Regions from separate parts of the Geobacillus sp. WSUCF1 genome, predicted to be linked through region 2. Evidence: predicted binding sites of a transcription regulator. Region 2 holds the regulator's gene; the other holds the start of a gene.
The links. Region 2 encodes LexA, which represses DNA repair genes until DNA is damaged. Its sites were predicted from a motif close to CGAACATATGTTCG; they were not measured.
Positions count from the first base shown of each region.

Region 1: uvrB (excinuclease ABC subunit UvrB) is a predicted target of LexA. The motif match lies at 2,016-2,029, and genes of this name have one in related genera.

Region 1 covers NZ_ATCO01000030.1:6,932-12,627, reverse strand. Annotated here, with positions in the region: gene I656_RS0114875 (MerR family transcriptional regulator) at 1-230, opposite strand, end outside; gene I656_RS12025 (PDZ domain-containing protein) at 449-1,621, shown strand; gene I656_RS12030 (CsbA family protein) at 1,635-1,859, shown strand; gene uvrB (excinuclease ABC subunit UvrB) at 2,100-4,076, shown strand; partial or broken gene uvrA (excinuclease ABC subunit UvrA) at 4,093-5,696, shown strand, end outside.
Region 2 covers NZ_ATCO01000132.1:17,505-23,200, reverse strand. Annotated here, with positions in the region: gene tkt (transketolase) at 1-1,261, opposite strand, end outside; gene I656_RS03865 (DUF896 domain-containing protein) at 1,362-1,592, opposite strand; gene I656_RS03870 (recombinase family protein) at 1,722-2,375, opposite strand; gene yneA (cell division suppressor protein YneA) at 2,395-2,700, opposite strand; gene lexA (transcriptional repressor LexA) at 2,852-3,475, shown strand; gene glnA (type I glutamate--ammonia ligase) at 3,539-4,873, opposite strand; gene I656_RS03885 (MerR family transcriptional regulator) at 4,913-5,314, opposite strand; gene I656_RS03890 (methionine gamma-lyase family protein) at 5,391-5,696, opposite strand, start outside.

The DNA.
Region 1 (5,696 bases), on a different contig from region 2:
GAAGAACGGCTAGAGGCCGGCGGTGCTTCGGGTGTTGCTTCTGGCGGCGCTTCCATGGCGGCGCCTTGTTCAAATTTGACACGTTCGAGCAAGGCGACCGTTTTTTCATCAAACAAGTAGTGGCCGGCCTCGTTTCTCCGCAACGGAATGTCGTATTTGCGCACCCAGCGCTGGATCGTTTTCGGCGATACACCAAGGCGAGCAGCGACGTCGGACGTTTTCAATTCCATCGTTTCACTCCTCCTTGTTTCGTCTTGTTTATCCTTTTTCCTCTGCATCTTTGAAAATCCTTCCCAGCCGACAAAACTAGTGTTGATTCGGCAAAGAAAGTGGAAAACAGCGAAGATTCGCCATTGGCGAAAAAAGATGGCTGTGGGCATGGGAATTGGTCATGCCATTTGGTAGAATAGAAGATAAAGAATGATGAACGACGCAAGGGGTGAAGCGGATGGCAACATGGTGGCTGGAATGGCTTGAGGGCGTCGCGTCGGTTTGGCGGCAGCCGCTTCTTTATTATGGCGCCGCGCTCGCTTTGGCCGTCGGTTGGCGGCGGGTGAAGCGGGAGCGCCGCGATTTTCATGTGCGCGTCTACAGCCTATGGCAAGAGTGGCGCGGGCTTTGGACAAAAGGATGGACGGTTGGGCTGGTGTTGTCGGCGGCGGCCGTCGGCATCGGGATCGCGGTGCCGCAGGAAGCGGTTTGGGCGGTGACGGTGCTGACGGTGCTCTTGAGTTTGACGATGGAAGCGCGGTTGTTGTCAGCGGCGTATACGGCAGGCGGCGCACTTCTCGCGTTCGGCTTGGCGGAGCGAAGCGGCGCGTTGTCCCGCTGGCTTCCCGATGGCATGACGGCGGCGCCGGCTTTGGCGGTGTGGCTTGCGTTGCTTTTGTTTTCGGAAGGATGGCTCATCATTCGCACGCGAAACGAGGCGGCCTCGCCGCAGCTTGCGAAAAGCAAGCGAGGGATGACGGTCGGCTTGCAATGGACGCAGCGTCTTTGGTTTGTGCCGGTTGTGCTGCCCGTATCAGGCGGCGCGCTGCCTCCGGCTTCCTGGTGGCCGCTCGTTTCGCCGGGAGACGGCTATTCATTTTGGCTCGTGCCGTTTCTTCTCGGCTTTTCCCAGCGCCGCCAGCACATGCTGCCGGCGGAAGCGGCGCGCGCGGAGGGGCGGCTTGTTGTTCGGCTGGCGTTCGTTGTCGCCCTATTGGCTGCTTCCGGCCTATGGTATCCACCGTTGGCGGTGGCGGCGGGGGCTATGGCCATCATCGGCCGTGAATGGATCGCGTTTTCCGGGCATCGCGCCGACCGCGCCCGTCCGCCCCGCTTTGCCCGCCATCCGCACGGCTTAGTGATTGTCGGCGTGCTTCCTGGCTCGAAAGCGGAAAAAATGGGGCTTTCGATCGGAGAAGTCATCATCAAAACAAACGGCGCCCCGGTGCGGACCGAAACCGAGTTTTACGAGGCGCTCCAACGCAACCGCGCGTTCTGCAAGTTGGATGTCGTCGGACATAACGGCGAAGTCCGTTTCGTCCAAGGGGCGCTCTATGAGGATGAGCATCATGAACTCGGGCTGCTGTTCGTCCGTGATCGGAACGCATCAGCGTCTGAAGCTGTTTCGTAAAGGAGAATGGATCATGTGGTTTTTGGCGGCACTCATCATTCCGTGCTTATTGGTGCTGTTGTTTGCGCGGGTGACGTACAATCGGTACATTGCTGTGCTGTTGACGACGGCGCTGCTTGTCGCTTCCTACTTGAAAGGCTATACGGATGAGCTGCATGAAATCGTCGCTGACATTGCATCGACGATCGCCGGCTTTCTTTGGGCCGGCCGCATGCTCGACCATCTGAAGCAAAAATGAAGCGGCGTTGTCGGTTCAACCGTCTGTTTTTGGAAAAAGGCATCGTCGGCTGAACCTCGGATTGTCGAAACGGAACGGAGCGAAGACGCGGACCTTGGGCATGAATGGGTCCGCTTTTTCGCGTTAGGGGAATGGAAAATGCTGTGCAGAATGGTGCGAATATGAGTTCGCATTTTTGATGCATGGATCATCACGATGTGATACAATGGGGAAAGATGGTACGAAGGAGGAGGCGAAACGGTGGAGGGCCGTTTTCAATTAGTGTCGCCATACGAACCGCAAGGCGATCAGCCGCAGGCGATCGCCAAGCTTGTGGACGGCTTGCAGCGGGGTGTGAAACATCAAACGCTGCTTGGGGCGACGGGGACGGGCAAAACGTTTACGATCTCGAACGTGATCGCCCAAGTCAACAAACCGACGCTTGTCATCGCCCACAACAAAACGCTCGCCGGTCAATTGTACAGCGAGCTGAAAGAGTTTTTCCCGCACAACGCCGTCGAATATTTTGTCAGCTATTACGATTACTATCAGCCGGAAGCGTATGTGCCGCAGACGGATACGTACATTGAAAAAGACGCGAAAATCAACGATGAAATCGACAAATTGCGGCACTCGGCGACATCAGCCTTGTTTGAGCGCCGGGACGTGATTATCGTTGCGAGCGTGTCGTGCATTTACGGTTTAGGGTCGCCGGAAGAATACCGGGAGCTCGTCGTTTCATTGCGCGTCGGGATGGAAATCGAGCGCAACGCGTTGCTGCGGCGGCTCGTTGACATCCAATACGACCGCAATGACATCGATTTTCGCCGCGGCACGTTCCGCGTCCGCGGCGATGTCGTCGAAATTTTCCCCGCGTCGCGCGATGAACATTGCATTCGCGTCGAATTTTTCGGCGATGAAATCGACCGCATCCGCGAGGTGGACGCCTTGACCGGCGAGGTGCTCGGCGAGCGGGAGCACGTCGCCATTTTTCCGGCGTCGCACTTCGTGACGCGCGAGGAGAAAATGCGGCTCGCCATTCAAAACATCGAACAAGAGCTCGAGGAGCGGCTCGCCGAACTGCGTGCGCAAGGGAAGCTTTTGGAGGCGCAGCGGCTCGAGCAGCGGACGCGCTATGATCTTGAAATGATGCGCGAGATGGGCTTTTGTTCCGGCATCGAAAACTACTCGCGCCATTTGGCGCTGCGGCCGCCGGGCTCGACGCCGTACACCTTGCTTGACTATTTTCCGGACGATTTTTTGATCATCGTTGATGAGTCGCACGTCACCTTGCCGCAGTTGCGCGGCATGTACAACGGCGACCGGGCGCGCAAGCAAGTGCTCGTCGACCACGGCTTCCGCCTGCCGTCGGCGCTTGACAACCGGCCGCTCACGTTTGAAGAGTTCGAGCAAAAAATCAATCAAATTATTTACGTCTCGGCGACGCCAGGGCCGTACGAGCTTGAACACAGCCCGGGCGTTGTCGAACAAATCATCCGCCCGACCGGGCTTCTCGACCCAACGATCGACGTCCGCCCGACGAAAGGGCAAATCGACGATTTGATCGGCGAAATTCATGAGCGCGTCGAGCGGAACGAGCGGACGTTGGTGACGACGCTGACGAAAAAGATGGCGGAGGATTTGACCGATTATTTGAAAGAAGCGGGGATCAAGGTGGCGTATTTGCATTCGGAAATTAAGACGCTCGAGCGCATTGAAATCATCCGCGATTTGCGGCTCGGCAAATACGATGTACTGGTCGGCATCAACTTGCTTCGCGAAGGGCTCGACATCCCAGAAGTGTCGCTTGTCGCCATTTTGGACGCCGACAAAGAAGGGTTTTTGCGCTCGGAGCGCTCGCTCATCCAGACGATCGGCCGGGCGGCGCGCAACGCGAACGGCCATGTGATCATGTACGCCGATACAGTGACGAAATCGATGGAAATCGCCATTCAAGAGACGAAGCGGCGCCGCGCGATTCAAGAAGAGTACAACCGAAAGCACGGCATCGTGCCGCGCACGGTGAAAAAGGAGATTCGCGACGTCATCCGCGCGACGTATGCGGCGGAAGAGACGGAGATGTACGAGGCAAAGCCGGCGGCAGCGATGACGAAACAAGAGCGGGAAGAGCTGATTCGAAAGCTCGAAGCGGAAATGAAAGAGGCGGCCAAAGCGCTCGACTTCGAGCGGGCCGCCCAGCTGCGCGATATCATTTTCGAATTGAAAGCGGAAGGGTGATGGCCGGGTGAACGGAATGGATAAAATTATCGTCAAAGGGGCGCGCGCCCACAACTTGAAAAACATTGACGTCGAAATCCCGCGCGGCAAGCTCGTCGTCTTGACCGGGCTGTCCGGGTCGGGGAAGTCGTCGCTGGCGTTTGATACGATTTACGCGGAAGGCCAGCGGCGCTACGTCGAATCGCTGTCGGCGTATGCCCGCCAGTTTTTAGGGCAGATGGAAAAACCGGACGTCGATGCGATTGAAGGCTTGTCGCCGGCCATTTCGATCGATCAAAAAACGACGAGCCGCAACCCGCGCTCAACCGTCGGCACGGTGACGGAAATTTACGACTACTTGCGGCTTCTATTCGCCCGCATCGGCCGCCCCATTTGCCCGACGCACGGCATTGAAATCCAATCGCAGACGATCGAGCAAATGGTCGACCGGCTGCTCGCTTACCCGGAGCGGACGAAAATGCAAATTTTGGCGCCGATCGTCTCGGGAAAAAAAGGGACGCACGCCAAGACATTGGAGGATATTCGCAAACAAGGGTATGTGCGCGTCCGCATTGACGGCGAGATGCGCGAGTTGACGGAGGACATTGAGCTTGAAAAAAAACAAAAAAACATTCGATTGATGTCGTCGTCGACCGCATCATCATCAAAGACGGCATCGCATCAAGGCTTGCCGATTCGCTTGAGACGGCGCTGAAGCTCGCCGACGGCAAAGTTGTCGTTGACGTGATCGGCGAGGGGGAGCTCTTGTTCAGCGAAAAGCACGCTTGTCCGTACTGCGGCTTTTCGATCGGGGAGCTTGAACCGCGTCTGTTTTCGTTCAACAGTCCATTCGGCGCCTGCCCGGACTGCGACGGGCTCGGGGCGAAGCTCGAAGTGGATCTCGATTTGGTCATCCCGAACGATGAGCTGACGTTAAAAGAACACGCCATCGCTCCGTGGGAGCCGCAAAGCTCGCAATATTACCCGCAGCTGCTCGAAGCCGTGTGCCGCCATTACGGCATCCCGATGGACGTGCCGGTGAAGGATTTGCCGAAAGAGCAGCTCGATAAAATTTTGTACGGCAGCGGCGGAGAGCCGATTTATTTCCGCTATACGAATGATTTCGGGCAAGTGCGCGAACAATACATCGCATTTGAAGGCGTCATTCCGAACGTCGAACGCCGCTATCGCGAGACGAGCTCGGACTACATCCGTGAGCAGATGGAAAAGTATATGGCGGAACAACCATGTCCGACATGCCAAGGCTACCGGCTGAAAAAAGAAAGCCTGGCCGTCCTTGTCGGCGGCAAGCATATCGGCGAGGTCACCGCCATGTCGGTGACCGAGGCGCTCGCCTTTTTTGACGGGCTCGAGCTGACCGAAAAAGAAGCGCAAATCGCCCGCCTTATTTTGCGTGAAATTCGCGACCGGCTCGGCTTTTTGCAAAACGTCGGCCTCGACTATTTGACGCTCAGCCGCTCGGCAGGAACGCTCTCCGGCGGCGAGGCGCAGCGCATCCGCTTGGCGACGCAAATCGGCTCGCGGCTGACGGGGGTGCTGTATGTGCTCGACGAGCCGTCGATCGGGCTTCATCAGCGCGACAACGACCGGCTGATCGCGACGTTGAAAAGCATGCGCGAC
Region 2 (5,696 bases):
CATTGAGCGCCGCCCCCATGGCAAACTCGCGCACGCCAAACCAAATGTTGCGCCCTTCGTAGCTGTCCGGCAAGAAGTTGCCGCCGCCTTTGATGAGCGTTTTATTCGAGCTTGCCAAGTCCGCCGAACCGCCAAACAATTGCGGCACCGCTTTGGCGATGGCGTTGATCACGTCCCCGGACGATGAGCGGGTCGCCAGGCTTTTGCCTGCTTCGTATACCGGCAAAGAAGCTTCCCATCCATCTGGCAGTTTGCCTTCGATCGCTCGCTTCAATTGGGCGGCCAGTTCCGGATGGGCCTGTTCATAGGCGGCGAGCTGCTCATTCCATTCCGCCTCTTTTTTCGCTCCCGGCTCTTGCACCGTCGCACGGAAGTGGGCGTACACTTCTTCTGGCACGTAAAAATCTTCCGCAAATGTCCAACGATACGCCTCTTTCGTCAGCTTCGCCTCTTGGGCGCCGAGCGGAGCGCCGTGGACGCCGGACGTGCCCGCTTTATTTGGCGCGCCGTAGCCAATCGTCGTTTTGACTTCAATGAGCGTCGGCCGGCTGAGGTCCGCCCGCGCCTCCTCGAGCGCTTTGGCGATTTCTTCAATATTGTTGCCGTCCTCAACGCGCAAATATTGCCAACCGTACGCTTGGAAACGTTGGGCGACGTTTTCCGAGAACGACAGGTTGAGCTCCCCGTCCAGCGAAATGTCGTTCGAGTCATACAGGACGATCAGACGGCCGAGCTTCAAGTGGCCGGCGAGTGACGCCGCTTCGCTCGCCACTCCTTCCATCAAATCGCCATCGCCGCAAATGGCGTACGTATAATGATTGATAATCTCAAACCCGTCGCGGTTGTATGTAGCGGCCAAATGCCGCTCCGCCATCGCCATGCCGACCGCCATCGCGATCCCTTGGCCAAGCGGTCCCGTCGTCGCTTCCACGCCCGGCGTATGGCCGTATTCCGGATGGCCCGGCGTTTTGCTTCCCCATTGACGGAATTGTTTCAAATCATCCATCGATACGTCGTAGCCGCTTAAATGAAGCAAGCTGTACAATAACATCGACCCGTGCCCGGCTGACAAGACAAACCGGTCGCGGTTGAACCAGTTTGGATTCGCCGGGTTATGATTCATAAATTTCGTCCAAAGCGTGTACGCCATCGGCGCCGCGCCCATCGGCATGCCCGGGTGCCCGGATTTCGCTTTTTCGATCGCGTCAATCGACAGCGTTCGAATCGTCGTAATCGCCAACTCCTCGATTGAATGCGCCATCGTCTTCCTCCCTTTCATCAACATGGTGTCATTTACTATCATATAGAAAATCGATCGGCTTGTACAACGTTATTTTCCGAGCCACCCCTCTTTCGACCGTTTAATGGAAGCGCCGCCGCTGGCTTTCCTTTAATTTTTTCGGCGTCACGTCGTTGCCGTTCGGGTCAATGACGGTCACTGTATGGAGCATATCGGTCATCGCCTTGCGGAACGCTTGAATGTACTCACGGCGCAGCTTCGCTTGCTCGAAGGCCTCTTCGGCCGACAAGCCGGCCGTTTTCGCTTTTTTCGCCAGTTCATTGATGCGGGCTAATTTATGTTTGGCAAGCATTGATCATCTTCTCCTATCTGCCATATTCTCACTCTGTTTTATCTTATCTGATCAACCGGGAAGATGGCAACGATGGCATCTTGGCTTCCTTTGCCCGCTCGCCGCTTTAGGGTCAGGCGCAGTACACGATCAACGCCGCCTTTGTTGCTCGTCCATATATTCCTGGTAACGCCGATGGACGGTCGCCTTGGACGCCTCGTAACCGAAGCTTCGCATCGTCGCGGCGATATCGGCAAACGTCAGTCCGCGCTCGCGCAAGCGGACGATCTCCTCAACCGGCAGATCAATTCGATCGCGCCCGGCGTTTTCGCCCCGGCGCCTTAGGTTCCGCTCCGGTCGGTAGCCGCTGGCGATGGCTCGCTGCATGCCACGCTTAATTTTGGCGTTATGTATTTTTCTTTGGTACTCCTCGACAATCGCGATGATGGATAACACCATCTCATCGGCCTCCGACAGCGGCATCTCCCCGCGGTGGCTGGCGCTGTATATTTTCACCCCTTGCTTTTTCAAGCAATGCAGCACCGCCATGCGCGCATGGCCGCGCCCAAGCCGCGTTTCATCTTGAATGAGCAGCACATCGACCTCGCCTTCCTCGCAAAGCGAAAGCAGCTCCAACACGCCGTCGCGGTCGGCTTCATAACCGCTCGCCTGCTCGGCGATCACTTTAGCGACTTCAAATCCACACTCGGCCGCCAGTCGCTCGAGCTCATCTCGTTGCCTCGCGAGCGACGTTTCCTGTTCAGCTTTGTCCGTGCTGACTCGGCAGTAAATGACCGCCCTCATGGCCAATCCCTTCTTTCCATCACTGATTGACGGCCACCGAGCCGCCCTGCTTTGATTTTAACACAGGAATGACAATTTGTTCACCGGCGGCAAGACGCGGGCTCGGCAAATGGTTGACATCGACGACCCAGCGGATGAACTCATCAGGCGGCATATGGTGTTCCTGTTCGTACTGTTTTGCCAGCCCCCAAAGCGTATCGCCGGGAGCGACCGTGATCGTCACGTATTCTTTTTTATCGACCGGGCTGCTGGCGTAAACGAACCCTGCCAACACGAGCGCAAACAAAAATGAAAACAAAACATAGTGCAGCAACGTTCTCCCCATTCTCCCCACCCTTTCTAGAATGTTTGTTCGCTTTCCTTCATTATAGTCAAGAACATTTGTTTGTGTCAATAAAAAACTCGAACTTATGTTTGTTTTTTCGTCTTCCGCATGGTATAATGAAGGCAAATGATGTGGCGAGAGGTGTGAAACCATGACGAAACTGTCAAAACGACAACAGCAAATTTTAGAGTTTATTAAACAGGAAGTAAAAACAAAAGGCTATCCTCCGTCGGTGCGGGAAATTGGGGAAGCGGTTGGACTGGCGTCAAGTTCGACGGTCCACGGGCATCTCGCGCGCCTAGAAAGCAAAGGGTACATCCGCCGCGACCCGACAAAGCCGCGCGCCATTGAAATTTTGGACAACGATATGGCCAAGGAGAGAGAAAAAGAGGAGATCATCTCGGTGCCGATCATCGGCAAGGTGACGGCCGGTCAACCGATTACAGCGGTGGAAAACATCGAAGGCTACTTTCCGCTGCCGAAGCGGCTCGCCGCCGGCGAGGAGCAGCTGTTTATGCTTGAAGTGATGGGCGACAGCATGATCGAAGCCGGCATTCTCGACGGCGACTACGTCATCGTCCGCCAGCAGTCATCGGCCAACAACGGCGACATCGTCGTCGCCATGACGGAAGACAACGAGGCGACGGTGAAGCGGTTTTTCAAGGAAAAAGACCACATCCGCCTGCAGCCGGAAAACGCCCATCTTGAGCCGATCATCGTCCGCGACTGCACGATTCTCGGCAAAGTGATCGGCGTCTATCGCCTGTTCGACTGACTCGTGCCGGCCTGCGCCCATAAAAAAGCTGCCCTGAAAAAAACGGGGCAGCTTTTTTATGAATCAGTAGAGTTCCATATATTGGTCCAATTCCCATTGATGAACCGTTGTCCGATACATATCCCACTCGATTTCTTTCGCTTCGACGAAATGCTCGAATAAATGTTTGCCGAGCGCGTGAATCATCACTTCATCGGACTTCAAGTTTTCCAACGCTTCATAGAGCGTTGCCGGCAAATCGACAATGCCTTCTTCGAGCCGTTCTTCTTTCGTCATGACGTAAATGTTTCGATCCACTGGCGCCGGAGGAGTGAGCTTGTTGCGAATGCCGTCAAGCCCAGCGGCTAAAAGCACCGCCATGGCCAAGTATGGGTTGGCCGACGGGTCAACGCTGCGCACCTCAATGCGCGTGCTCATGCCGCGCGAAGCTGGAATGCGGATGAGCGGGCTGCGGTTGCGCGCCGACCAAGCGACGTAGCACGGCGCTTCATAGCCTGGAACAAGCCGCTTGTACGAGTTGACGGTCGGGTTCGTCACCGCCGTAAAGTTCGGCGCATGCTTCAGCACACCGGCGATAAACTGCCGTGCCGTATCGCTCAACTGCAAGTCGCCGTTCGGATCGAAAAAGGCGTTTTCACCGTTGCGGAACAGCGACAGGTTGCAATGCATTCCTGAACCGTTAATCCCAAAAATCGGCTTCGGCATAAAGGTCGCATGCAATCCATGTTTGCGGGCGATCGTTTTGACGACGAGCTTAAACGTTTGAATGTCGTCGCACGCTTTAATCGCATGGGCGTATTTAAAATCGATCTCATGCTGGCCCGGGGCGACTTCATGATGGGACGCTTCGATTTCAAACCCCATTTCCTCAAGCTCGAGCACAATGTCGCGCCGGCAGTTTTCCCCAAGATCGGTCGGCGCCAAATCGAAATAGCCGCCGCGATCGTTCAGCTCCATCGTCGGGTGTCCTTTTTCGTCAAGCTTGAAAAGGAAGAATTCAGGCTCAGCTCCTAAGTTAAAGGCGTTGAAGCCAAGCGCCTCCATCTCTTTCAGCATCCGCTTCAAGTTGTAGCGTGGGCAGCCTTCAAACGGCGTGCCGTCCGGGTTGTAAATGTCGCAGATAAAGCGGGCGACTTTCCCTTTTTCTGCGGTCCACGGGAAAATGACGAACGTATCCAAGTCCGGATACAAATACATATCCGACTCTTCAATGCGGACAAATCCTTCGATCGACGACCCGTCAAACATAATTTTGTTGTTAAGCGCTTTCTCCAGCTGGCTGATCGGAATTTCGACGTTTTTGATCGTGCCCAAAATATCGGTGAATTGCAGGCGGATGTACTTGACATTTTCCTCTTTGACGATGTGTAGAATGTCGTCACGCGTATATTTTGCCATGTCCAAACTCCTCCCCGGCTCGGAAATCATGTTCCGTCATTAATGAAAGAAGCGAGCGAGATCTCCTTGGCGAAGCGATGCGCGCTGGAACCGCCCGGCCTGCAGCAATTCATTCCGCAAAATTTCGCGCAGTTCTTCGTCCGACAGCTTCGGTTTTCCTACTTTTTCGACTTTCTCCGCCTGCTGGTGGCGTCCTTCCTCCCGCGCGGCAAAAATTTGCTTAATGCCCGCCAAGTTGACGCCTTGGTCGATCAAATCTTTAATTTCCAGCAAGCGGTCAATGTCATTGAGCGAAAACAGCCGCCGGTTGCCTTCCGTGCGCGCTGGCGTGACGAGGCCGTGCTCTTCGTAATAGCGGATTTGGCGGGCCGATAGATCCGTCAGCTGCATCACGATCCCAATCGGAAACAATGGCATGGAACGACGAATATGGCTGCTCATGCCAATTCCTCCTCGCTTTTGATACCTTCATTTTACCATAATGTCAAGAAACGAGTCAATGAAGCGTTACATTTTCTCACAAACAAATCAACTGCTGTTCAAGCAAACGGTGGACGGCTGAACAAATGGCGATTTTGACGTGTGAATACGTCAGCCCGCCTTGCACGTAGGCGACATATGGCGGCCGCAGCGGCCCGTCTGCCGTTAGCTCGATGCTCGCGCCCTGCACGAACGTGCCGGCCGCCATGATGACTTTGTCTTCATAGCCCGGCATCTCGCTTGGGTGCGGGGTAAAATGGGCGTTGACGGGAGAAGCGGCTTGGATGGCTTGACAAAAAGCAACCATTTGTTCTGGATCGTCAAAGCGGACCGATTGCACAAG